Regions from separate parts of the Pseudoalteromonas sp. GW168-MNA-CIBAN-0100 genome, predicted to be linked through region 3. Evidence: predicted binding sites of a transcription regulator. Region 3 holds the regulator's gene; each other region holds the start of a gene.
The links. The regulator MetJ, encoded in region 3, represses methionine synthesis genes. The targets are predictions, from matches to a motif close to TAGACGTCTAGACGTCTA.

Region 1 (3,217 bases), on a different contig from region 3:
AAGAACGTAGCACCGTAAGGAATAAAACCTTTATGAAGCGCAATACCATTCATAATTGCCGACATACCAAACTCACGCACACCGTAATAAATGTAGTTACCGCTTGCATCATCGCGTGTTAAACCTTTAGAGCCATCCCAAATTGTTAAGTTTGAGCCAGCTAAATCGGCTGAGCCACCCATAAATTCTGGTAATAACGGACCAAACGCATTTAATGCATTTTGCGATGCTTTACGAGACGCTGGGTTTGCTGGGTTTGCTTGTAATTGCTCAATATACGCTTGAGATTTTTCAGCCCAATCGCCAGGAAGTTCGTTATTAATACGACGCTTGTATTCAGCTGCAAGCTCTGGGTATGCTTTTGCGTATGCTGCAAATTTTTCGTCCCAGCTTGATTCAAGCTGTTGACCTTTTTCTTTGCCATCCCACTGTGCGTAAATATCATCAGGAATTTCGAAAGCATCGCCAGTCCAACCTAAAAATTCGCGAGATGCTTTAATTTCATCATCACCTAGTGGAGCACCGTGACAATCATGGCTGCCTGATTTATTAGGTGAGCCGTAACCAATAATTGTTTTACAACAAATTAGTGAAGGTTTATCGGTAACGCTTTTTGCTTCTGCAATTGCAGCACTTACAGCATCGCTGTCGTGGCCATCAACACCACTAATTACATGCCAACCGTATGCTTTAAAGCGAGCTGGCGTGTCATCTGTAAACCAACCTTCTACTTCGCCATCGATTGAGATGCCGTTGTCATCCCAAAATGCAACAAGTTTACCCAGACCTAATGTGCCTGCAAGTGAACCTGATTCATGAGAAATACCTTCCATAAGGCAGCCATCGCCCATAAATGCATAGGTAAAGTGATCAACAATATCGTGACCTTCACGGTTAAACTGTGCAGCTAGCGCTTTTTCAGCAATTGCCATACCTACGGCATTTGTGATCCCTTGACCTAATGGACCCGTAGTAGTTTCGATTCCTGGTGCATAGCCATATTCAGGGTGACCTGGTGTTTTAGAATGCATTTGACGGAAGTTTTTAATTTCGTCCAGTGGTAAGTCGTAACCACTTAGGTGCAATAGAGAATAGATAAGCATTGAACCGTGGCCGTTTGAAAGAATAAATCTGTCACGGTCAGCCCACTCTGGATTCGTTGGGTTATGTTTTAGATAATCGCGCCATAATACTTCTGCGATATCAGCCATGCCCATAGGGGCTCCAGGGTGACCAGATTTGGCCTTTTGTACTGCGTCCATTGACAAGACGCGAATAGCATTTGCAAGTTCTTTGCGAGATGGCATGAATTCTCCTACCTTTATGTGTATTTGCGCGGGTATTTATGTGTTTGTTTATGCACCCAAGTAACTTGGGTTCGTTTATACCGACCATTCTTACTTATTGTGGGGGCTGTGTGCAATTAAAAACCCTATAAAAGTGAGGCATTATGAATATTTTTTAAGACCAAAAAGTTATTAGTAATTTTATTTAGACGTCTAGGCGTAAAAACACTATGCAAGGTGTTTTGTTTTCGATAAAATACGCCCCTTAATTTTTTAGCGCTAATACCGACGTTTGTGAAGCGCAATATTTGTGAGCAGAATTACAATGGCAAAACATTTATTTACTTCTGAATCAGTTTCTGAAGGTCATCCGGATAAAATCGCCGATCAAATCTCTGATGCGGTACTTGATGCTATCCTAGAGCAAGACTCTCATGCCCGTGTTGCATGCGAAACTTACGTAAAAACCGGTATGGTTATGGTTGGTGGTGAAATCACTACTAGCGCATGGGTTGATATCGAAGAAATTACACGTAAAACAATTCGTGACATTGGCTACACAAATTCAGACATGGGCTTTGATGCCGATTCATGTGCAATTTTAAACACTATTGGTAAACAGTCTCCAGACATTAACCAAGGTGTTGACCGTACTAGCCCAGAAGAGCAAGGCGCTGGCGACCAAGGCTTAATGTTTGGTTACGCATGTAACGAAACAGAAGTACTAATGCCTGCTCCAATTACTTACTCACACCGTTTAGTACAGCGCCAAGCTGAGGTTCGTAAAAGCGGCGAGCTTAACTGGTTACGTCCAGATGCAAAATCTCAAGTTACTTTTGCATACGAAAATGGCAAACCTGTAGGTATTGATGCTGTTGTACTTTCTACTCAGCACAGCGAAGACATTTCGCAAAAAGATTTAGTAGAAGCGGTAATGGAAACTATCATCAAGCCGGTACTTCCTGCAGAACTTATCACAAGTGCAACTAAGTTTTTCATTAACCCAACAGGTCGCTTTGTTATTGGCGGACCAATGGGTGACTGTGGTTTAACTGGTCGTAAAATCATTGTAGATACATACGGTGGTATGGCTCGTCACGGTGGTGGGGCTTTCTCTGGTAAAGATCCATCAAAAGTTGACCGTTCAGCAGCATACGCTGCACGTTACGTTGCTAAAAACATTGTTGCTGCTGGTCTTGCTGACAAGTGTGAGCTACAAGTTTCTTACGCAATTGGTGTTGCAGAGCCTACTTCTATCAGCGTTGAAACGTTTGGTACAAGCAAGCTAGAAGAAAGCCGTTTAATCGAGCTTATTCGTGAACATTTTGACCTGCGCCCTTACGGCTTAATTCAAATGCTTGATTTAGAGCGCCCTATCTACCTTCCTACAGCGGCTTACGGCCACTTTGGTCGTGACGAATTCCCTTGGGAACGTACAGATAAAGCAGACGCACTTCGCGCAGCTGCCGGCCTTTAAGCCAAAATTGTTGTAGTAAATTAAAAACGGCCCTTTTAAGGGCCGTTTTTGCATCTAAAACTTATTCGCTATATTGTTTGTAGCGCGTCTACAAAATAACTATTAAATCGACCTCGAATTCTTTTGTACTTTAGGTATATACTCATTTCATTATAAAAGCTTTAGGGACAGTTAAATGGCCGATAACTTTCGCGTTATATTTGCAGGACTTGCCGATAACGTTGACATAAAAACAGCATGTACAAATTTAGCTGCAAAATTAAAAACGTCAGATGAAAAAGTAGCTCTTTTTTTTAAAGGTAAGCCACTGTTTGCACCAAGCGATAAAGACAAAGCGTTAAAACAGGCTAAGTTACTAGCAGGCTTAGGCATTAAAAGTAAGCTTCAAGCTGTTTCAAACATCATTCAAAATGGCTCAAACCCTGCTGCAAATAACAATCAACGTGATGAACGT
Region 2 (3,217 bases), on a different contig from region 3:
ATCAGGACCAAGCGCACAGTTTAAACCAATCGAAATAGGCTTAATATGGCGAATAGAGTTATAAAATGCTTCGGTTGTTTGCCCCGAAAGCGTACGGCCTGAGGCATCGGTAATAGTCCCCGAAATCATAACTGGTAATTTACGCCCTGCTTGCTCAAAGGCTTCTTCTACGCCAAACGAGGCGGCTTTTGCGTTAAGAGTGTCGAATATAGTTTCGATTAGTATTAAATCGGCGCCGCCTTCCATTAATGCAAGTGTTGATTCAATATACGCAGTAACCAGCTTATCAAAGGTGACATTTCGGTAACCCGGATCGTTTACGTCTGGCGAAATTGAACACGTTTTAGATGTCGGCCCTAATACACCCGCTACATAGCGCGGTTTTTCTGGCGTTTTAGCCGTAAATTCATCACAAATGGCGCGCGCTAATTTAGCCGACTCTAGGTTTATTTCACGGCTTAGGTTTGCCATGTCGTAATCTTCCATCGAAATAGTGGTCGAGTTAAACGTGTTGGTTTCGATAATATCGGCGCCCGCTGATAAAAAACCACGATGAATATCAGTGATTAAATTGGGCTTGGTTAGGCTTAATAAATCGTTATTGCCTTTAATTAATACATGCCAGTCTTTAAAACGCTCTCCGCGATAGTCTTCTTCTTCTAGCTTATGATCTTGGATCATGGTGCCCATAGCGCCATCTAAAATTAAAATGCGTTCTTGTAATGCAGCGCTTATTTCGGCTTGCTTATTATTTGTAGGAGCGTTATTCGGCATAGTTGTTAGTCCTCACGTCTTGGCTAACTAAATTAATATCATACGGTGTGGTTTGGTACACGTAGTAATTTAACCAGTTCGAAAAAAGTAAAAAAGCATGGCTTTGCCATGTTTTTGAAGGTTGTTTGGTTGCATCGTCATCCGGAAAGTAATTTTCGGGCTTTGGTGCATTAGGGCTTTTTTTACAATCGCGCTCGTATTCTGCTTTTAGCGAGTCGGCGTCGTACTCTGGGTGGCCGGTTATAAACACTTGGCTACCTGATTTATTTTTAAGTAAGTAAGCCCCTACTCGCTCAGAACCTGCCAGTACAACTAGCTCGTCGCAGGCGTTTATTTTATTTATATCAATGTGGCCATAACGTGAGTGCGGTACTAAAAAGGTGTCGTCGAATCCGCGAGTCAGTGCACCGTGATCAAAGTAACATTGGTGAGTAAATACGCCACACAGTTTGTCGTCTTTTAAATCACGCTTTAAATTGTAACGGTGATATAGCGCTGCATGTGCTGCCCAGCACGAAAATAACGTAGAGGTAACATGTTGCTCAGCCCAATCAATAATAACCTTTAGCTCATCCCAATACGCTACATCGTCGTATTCTAAATGGGCAAGTGGCGCACCGGTTACAATTAACGCATCGTAATTGTTGTCTTTAACCTCAGAAAAATAACGATAAAAGGTATCAAGGTGCTCTTCTGAATTACTGCTACTGCGGTGAGTGTCGAGACGCAGTAGCTCTACGTTTACTTGCAAAGGCGAGTTGGCAAGCAAGCGAATAAACTGAACTTCGGTTTCTACTTTATTAGGCATTAAATTTAAAATAGCCAAACGCATTGGGCGTATTTCTTGCGTTTTTGCACGTGTTTTAGGCATTACAAATACGTTTTCTTGACGTAAACGCGCAATTGCCGGCAACTCGTCTTTTACTGTAATTGGCATATTTTTACTCCTGCTCATAAAAACCGAAGTTAATTATGAACTGAAAGTAAAAAATATCAACCTCTAGATGTATAGATGTCTAAATGAAATTTATTCATTCTATTAAATTAGGATTTACCGAGGTGGTATGTATGAGGAAAAACGCCTCTATTATAAAATAACCTGCTTTAATATTTTGAAGTAGCGCTACTAAAAACGAGTAGCACATATACAGTTAAAAACGGTAAACCACAGATAAATTAAGTGCGTAAATATCGCCTTCATCTGTATCAAAATATTGGTATTCAGCGCTTAATTGCCAGCGTTGAGTTAACCTAAAGTCAACGCCAGTTCCGTACGTTACGCCGCCTTCGTCGTAGTTTTGCTCAGTTATTAACGTAGAATTTGTATCTGTACCAGTTATTGATTCTGCAAGGTTTTTTAAGTCGCCTTCATTGTAACTTAATTTATTTCTACCATAGCCACCAAATAAAAACACATCAGCTCGAGATGAAATTGGATAATTAGCTTTTACAAATATACTTGTTTGCAAATCAAGGCTTGAATCGATTTCGCTCTTAATGAATTCTGAGCTAAGCGAACCGTCCTGTGGGTTCTGAGTGTAAACAATTCCGTTTAGAGGAGTTGACTCATCATTTAACCCAAAACCTATACGCCCTTCTAATGCAAAGTATCGCGAAAACTGATATCCAAACCGGCCGTAAAGCGTTGTAAACTGTATGCTATCACTCTCGTATACATCAATTTGCGTAGACCCTATCCCTATTCCTTGGTAATAACCATTTACATGGAGTATGTCTGCTTGGCTCGAAAATGAGTATAAACCTAAAAGTAATGCCCCTAACTTTGTAACTATTTTCATGTTCATTCCTTTAAATCTTTGTAATATTTAATAATATGATGTCTAACAACAAACTAAGTGTGGCCTGCCTATATAACTTGCTTATACTTTACAGCTTGTAAATATACTGTACCACTTTTGTTAAAAATGGAATGTATTTGAACAATATAAAACAATAGATTACAGAATTTTACATAATAGAAATCCTGTAATAGTAGTGTTTTAAACGAGCAATCAAAACAAAGTACCGCTTAGGTAAGCGTATTGTTCTATACAGCATTCGTTGACTGTTTCACCCGTCAGCCACTACAATACAACATTGAAATTTTTATTATTATTTGAAGGCTTTCCTCCATGGTTTTACCTGATAAATTTATATTCTCGATGAGTCGAGTATCTAAGGTTGTGCCACCTAAGCGCACTATCTTAAAAGATATTTCGTTACACTTTTTTCCTGGCGCTAAAATTGGTGTGCTTGGTTTAAACGGTTCTGGTAAATCTACGTTACTACGTATTATGGCCGGTGTTGACCAAGATTTTGAAGGTGATGCACATCCTCAGCCTGGTACAAAAATTGGTTATTTACCGCAAGAGCCTGTTTTAGACGAAAGCAAAACAGTTCGTGAAATTGTTGAAGAAGCTGTTGGCGAAGTTAAACACGCACT
Region 3 (3,217 bases):
ACTAAATCGTGTATATCTTCAATACCTACCGAAATACGAATAAGCGTATCGCCCACACCCGCTTCTAAACGTGCTGTTGCCTCCATACCTGCGTGCGTCATAGTTGCAGGGTGACAAATTAAGCTCTCTACGCCACCTAGTGACTCAGCTAAACTAAACGTTTTAAGACTAGTTAAAAATGCCGCAGCGTCATTTATATCGCCTTTAATATCAAAACTAACCATGCCACCAAAACCAAGTTGCTGTGCTTTAGCCAGTTCATGTTGAGGATGTGACTCAAGACCTGGGTAGTAAACTTGGCTTACATATTCAGAGCTTTCAAGATACTTAGCTATTGCCAGTGCATTTTCTTGATGCTGCCTTAGGCGCACATTTAAAGTACGTAAACCACGAAGCGTTAAATAGCTATCAAAAGGCGCACCCGTAATTCCAATGTTATTAGCCCACCAAGCAAGCTCATCGCCTAACTCTTGTGTTGCGGCAATAACAGCGCCGCCTACTACATCTGAGTGTCCGTTAATGTATTTAGTGGTTGAATGCACCACAATATCTACACCAAACTTAATAGGGTTTTGTAAAGCAGGCGACAAAAACGTGTTATCTGCAGCCACCAATGCACCGCATTGCTTTGCAACATCGGTAACCGCTTTAATATCTGTTAAACGAAGTACTGGGTTACTTGGGGTTTCTATCCAAATAAGCTTAGGTTTAATTACTAAAATTTGTTGAAGGCTTTCTTCTTTTGTTAAATCTAATATTTCGAGCTTTAGTAGTCCGCGTTTTTGTAAAGATGTAAATAAACGATAGCTGCCACCATAACAATCATGTGGAATTACTAACGTATCGTCACTATTAAGTAGCTGAGTAGCTAAATGCACGGCAGCCATGCCTGTAGCTGTAATTATGCCACGAGCGCCACCTTCAAGCTTAGCAAGCGTCTCAGCTAAAATATCACGATTAGGATTACCGCTACGACCATAATCATACTCACGCTTAGTATCAAAGTCGGCAAACGAATAAGTAGTCGATAAATAAATTGGCGGTACCACCGCACCATGATGTTTATCAGCATCAACGCCGTTACGTACAGCAATGGTCGCTTTGTTTTTTTCGCTCATATTCGTCACCTGATTAATTTGGATGTTTAGACGTCTAAAAGAGTAAGTTATCCGTTTTGATAAGTCAAAGTATTTTAAAGCTCTAGATGGCTAAAAGTAGAAGAGGCCTCTGCGAATAACACATTTTAGCTCACAAAAGTGTGCTTATCTTTACACCTACAATAGGCTTATTAAGATAGATCTGTATCTATTATTTGACTATCTTTTTTAAATCGATAGAATTTCACGCATATTTACACGCTTTTTATACCGTGTGAGAAATTAATAATCTGAGGCAACGATACATCTTATGGCTAAATGGAATGGTGAGTATATTCACCCATACGCAGAACACGGTAAAAAATCAGAGCAAGTTAAAAAGATCACCGTTTCGATCCCGCTAAATGTATTAAAGGTATTAACTGACGAACGTACACGTCGTCAAATCAATAACCTTCGCCATGCTACAAATAGTGAATTGCTATGTGAGGCATTTTTGCATGCTTTTACTGGCCAACCTTTACCAAATGACGATGACTTACGTAAAGATAACGCCGAAAAAGTGCCAGAAGAAGTTAAAAAAATAATGCAAGAAATGGGTCTAGAAGTACCCGTTTTAAACGAAGAATAAATATTACAAAGACAAAAAAACCTCAGTAATTACTGAGGTTTTTTTATGTCTAAATTTTATTGCATAGCTCTACTGTATAGATTTACTGCATATAGTTTTCAGGTAGCTCAATTTGTGCAACACCTGACTCAATAGCAGCAAGTGCAACAGCTCTTGCTATACGCGGCAGTAAACGTGGATCCATTGGTTTTGGAATAATATACTGCGCACCAAATTCTAGTTTATCTACTCCAGCGGCTTTTAAAACTTCTGCAGGTACTGGCTCTTTGGCAATACTTCGAATAGCATCTACTGCAGCAATTTTCATTTCATCGTTAATAGCACTTGCACGTACATCAAGTGCACCACGGAAAATAAACGGGAAACATAAAACATTATTAACTTGGTTAGGGTAATCAGAGCGCCCTGTTGCCATGATTAAATCGTTGCGTGCGCCGTGCGCAAGTGCAGGATCAATCTCAGGATCTGGATTTGAACATGCAAACACAACTGGTTTTGCAGCCATTAGCTTTAAATCTTCAGCCGCTAATAAGTTAGGGCCAGAAACACCCACAAACACATCAGCATCTGCAATTACATCTTGCAATGTACGCTTATCGGTATTGTTAGCAAAAAGCTGTTTGTATTCATTTAAGTCATCGCGGCGGGTATGAATAACACCTTTGCGGTCAAGCATATAAATGTGTTCACGCAGTGCACCACACTTAATTAACAGCTCCATACACGCAACAGCGGCAGCGCCTGCACCTAAACATACAATAATTGCATCTTCAATTGACTTACCTTGTACTTCTAGCGCATTTAACATACCAGCAGCCGTTACAATGGCAGTACCGTGTTGATCGTCATGAAAAACAGGAATACTACAACGCTCTATTAATGCTTTTTCTATTTCAAAACACTCTGGTGCTTTAATATCTTCAAGGTTAATACCACCGAATGTGTCGGCAATGTTGGCAACCGTATTAATAAAGTCTTCTGTTGTTTTGTGCTTAACTTCAATATCGATAGAATCAAGCCCTGCAAAACGTTTAAACAATAACGCTTTACCTTCCATTACAGGCTTAGACGCTAAAGGACCTAAATTACCAAGGCCTAGAATTGCAGTACCATTAGTAATAACCGCAACCATGTTACCTTTACCAGTATATTTATAAGCATTTGCAGGATCTGCAGCTATTTCACGTACAGGTTCGGCAACACCTGGGCTATACGCAAGTGCAAGATCATGAGCCGTTTCAGCTGGTTTTGTAAGCTCAATGCTAATTTTACCTGGTACGGGATGTGAGTGGTAATGTAGTGCTTGTTCACGAAAGTCAGACATAACGCGATGGTATCCTGCAATTTAAGTTAAAGTGAGAGATGGAGTCTTGGGGTACGATACCCTTATTATTTTTAAATTCCAAGCAATATCAGGTCTATCCTGTTATATGCTATATCCTTTAATTTTAAGAGGTTTTTCAGTAACTTTGCAGGATTATATCAACAT
Region 4 (3,217 bases), on a different contig from region 3:
GTAACCAATGCCCTGGTAGCGCTTCATCTTGCTGGTGCAAATATTTTGGTGCTTGTTGAACAGGCTCTGCTTTAATGTCAGCAACATAGTTACCCTTTTTCCAGCTACCCCAATGCTTTTTAACCATTGCCATTGTTGCTTGTGGATCTACATCGCCCACAATAACAAGTGACACATACTCAGGTTTATAAAATTTAGCAAAAAACTCTTTCCCGTACGCCATTTGAGCTGGCATGGCTTCTATGTCTTTAAAAAAGCCCATAGTGGTGTGTTTATACGTGTGCTTATCAAACGCTTCTTCGCGTACAGCGCTTAATAATTTACGAATTGGGCTCGCGTTGTTTTTTAAGTACTCACCTTTTACCGTTTGTGCTTCTGTTCTAAATTGCTCTTCGGTGTAGGTTAAGTTTTGAAAAATATCAGCTTCAAGCTCAAGCACTTTATCAAGATGCTGTTTTGAAAAGTTTAAATGGTAGTTTGTAAAATCGTTTGTTGTATAAGCGCGGTTATCAACACCTGAATTTTTTAATATGTCTGAGTACACATCTTCAGGGTATTTTTGTGAGCCTTTAAACATCATGTGTTCAAAAAAGTGAGCAAAGCCTGTTTTGCCCTCTTCAACTTCGTTACGCGACCCAACCGATACCGGAATTTGCAGCGACACTACATCAGGGTAGTCGGTTTTAACAACCATGACACGTAAGCCGTTTTCTAGCTCTTCAATTAAATAATCTTGCGAGAAAACACGGTCATCAGCTTTATTTACTTGTTCTTGTTGTGCAGTTGTTTGCGTGCTTTGGTTTTGTTGCATGGCGCAACCTGTTAACGCCAGCGATACCGCTAAGCTGGTTGCTAATAATTTAAATTTCATTGTTGTCCCTTTTTAAATTGAGCAAATTTGTTGTCAGATTTAACTCTTTAATTATGCCCCAAAGCCAATAAATATAAGAGCCCCAAGGGAATTTATTATGTAAACAACTGTGTCAATTATAAATTATGGGAACAAGCACTATGAATAAACATCATGTTAATTGAAAAACTTTCATTAAATAAATCTATCTAGACGTCTAAATGGCTGCTATATTAAATCCATCAAAACAAACTTAGCTGGAATGAGGATTATGGCTTTATCACTAAAAGAGAAGATAGTGGACACCAACCAAGGTGTTTATCTTATTGGTACTACCCCGCCTAAAATTGGCACCGATAAAGCGCAATTAAAAACCATTGCAGAAAAGCTATTAGGTCGCTTACACGAAATTGAATACGACGGCGTGATAATTTATGACATTCAAGACGAAAGCAGCCGCACTAATCAAGACCGTCCATTTGCGTTTAAACAAACCGTTGATCCGCGTGAATACAGCCATTTACTTCGTAATTTATCTGCACAAGATGTGATTACTTATAAAAGTGTGGCGCAGCGTGGCGTAGGCGAATTTAAAGATTGGCTAAGTGAAACTAAAAACGACTACGATTTACAAAATGTAGTTTTAGTAGGTAGCCCATCATCGATAGGCGATATAAAGCTAAGCCTGCCAGATGCTTATAAAGCGATGGCTGAGCAATCAGATGATTTCTTTTTAGGTGGCGTTACGATTGCCGAGCGCCATTCAAGTAAACGAAATGAGCACGAACGATTAATAGAAAAAACAGCACAAGGTTGTCAGTTTTTTATATCGCAAGCTGTTTACGATGCACAAGCGACTATAGAGTTAATTACTAGCTACGCACGTACATGTAAAGCACAAGGGATTACACCTCAACGTATTATATTAACGTTTACCCCGTGCGGCGGCGAAAAAACCTTAGAGTTTATGCAATGGTTGGGTATCTCAGTGCCAGAGGCAACTAAATGGCGCATGCTTGATGCAGACAATACATTAAGCGAATCAGTCCGTATTTGCCGCGAAAACCTCGACTTAATACTTAAAAGCTGTGCGCATTTAGATGTACCGCTGGGCTTAAATATTGAAAGCTTAACAAACCGTAAAGAAGAAATTGACGCGTCAATTAATTTATACCGTTTATTAAAAGCCATTATGGAATTGAACCTTGCGGAAAAGCTAATAGCTTAAAAGCTAGGTTAGAGCTAATTAACACCCTTCTTGGCAAGCCTCATGGCTTGCTTTTTTATGTCCGTTCTTTGAAAAATTAATTAATAAATACAAGTAAAGATTTGCAGCTTAAGCTATTTATTGAAGGTGTTTTTGGTTATTACTCTCAAGCCTTTTTAAGGCAAACCCCATAGAGGAGCACATAACACCAAAAATTATTCCCTCATTAGATATAAATCTAATGCTAGGGAACGTTTCAAATAAGCTTATTATTGCTAAGGAAAAAATAAAACCTATCGCAGAAAAAACCAGCCAAGTTTGTGTGGCATGAGTCATGACGAACCTCCTTTTATTATTGTGCCTTTTTAGCGAGCTTATACGCTTGTTTATTTTTATACATTGCGTGGTCTGCATCATTTAATAGCGCTTCAAAGGGCTGCTTTTGCTTATTAGTAAAACTATAACCAATACTAAGCGATAAATCGCAAACGTCTTCTTTGAGTAAGGCTTTTGAATACTCAGTCGAAATTTTATCCATGATGTAGTTAATCTTGCTTTTATCGCTTACTTGCATTACTGCAACAAACTCATCGCCACCTAAGCGCCCTACTATATCAGCATCTCTTAAATGCGTTTTTAGCGTATCTGCCAATATAATTAAGGCTTTGTCGCCCACTTCATGTCCGCAGGTGTCGTTTAATTTTTTAAAGTCGTTTATATCGATAAACAAACAACACACGTCAAAGCCTAAACGCAGTGCTAAGTTAAGCTTTTGCTGAGCTAGTAAGTTAAGTGCTCGGCGATTATAAATATTCGTTAATGAGTCTAACATGGCTATTTCACGCATTTGCTCATAGCTATAAACAAGCGCTAAGTCGTCTTCAATCAAATCGCGTAGCTGTTCTATGAGTTCAAAGTATTCATCGGTATAGCTTGTTATTTTAGTGTCTTTTAAACATAACGTGCCAAACACTTCGCCTTCAGGCCAATGAATGGGTAAACCTAGGTAGGATTCAACACCGTCTTCAACTACTTCTGGTAGGGTGTTCCATGCATCATTATTACTTGCATCATTAACATATAATGTATTGTTAGTTTCAGCTACGTGGCGACAAAACAGAGGAGTTTGAGGAGGGAGTATAGGGTTGGTCTCAAAGTTA

Region 1: a site for MetJ is predicted at 1,493-1,510, ahead of metK (methionine adenosyltransferase). Genes of this name have one in related genera too.
Region 2: a site for MetJ is predicted at 1,776-1,793, ahead of AAEY62_RS14165 (homoserine O-succinyltransferase). Genes of this name have one in related genera too.
Region 4: a site for MetJ is predicted at 1,061-1,078, ahead of AAEY62_RS05775 (methylenetetrahydrofolate reductase). Genes of this name have one in related genera too.

What each region holds. Positions count from the first base shown of each region.
Region 1 covers NZ_JBEOOL010000018.1:48,290-51,506, forward strand. Annotated here, with positions in the region: gene tkt (transketolase) at 1-1,307, opposite strand, end outside; gene metK (methionine adenosyltransferase) at 1,612-2,763, shown strand; gene AAEY62_RS12345 (hypothetical protein) at 2,939-3,217, shown strand, end outside.
Region 2 covers NZ_JBEOOL010000022.1:53,799-57,015, reverse strand. Annotated here, with positions in the region: gene AAEY62_RS14170 (homocysteine S-methyltransferase family protein) at 1-774, opposite strand, end outside; gene AAEY62_RS14165 (homoserine O-succinyltransferase) at 764-1,711, opposite strand; gene AAEY62_RS14160 (porin family protein) at 1,926-2,573, opposite strand; gene ettA (energy-dependent translational throttle protein EttA) at 2,907-3,217, shown strand, end outside.
Region 3 covers NZ_JBEOOL010000011.1:70,814-74,030, forward strand. Annotated here, with positions in the region: gene metB (cystathionine gamma-synthase) at 1-1,118, opposite strand, end outside; gene metJ (met regulon transcriptional regulator MetJ) at 1,408-1,728, shown strand; gene AAEY62_RS08810 (malic enzyme-like NAD(P)-binding protein) at 1,811-3,052, opposite strand.
Region 4 covers NZ_JBEOOL010000007.1:39,647-42,863, reverse strand. Annotated here, with positions in the region: gene AAEY62_RS05780 (M16 family metallopeptidase) at 1-871, opposite strand, end outside; gene AAEY62_RS05775 (methylenetetrahydrofolate reductase) at 1,122-2,078, shown strand; gene AAEY62_RS05770 (hypothetical protein) at 2,196-2,393, opposite strand; gene AAEY62_RS05765 (sensor domain-containing diguanylate cyclase) at 2,410-3,217, opposite strand, start outside.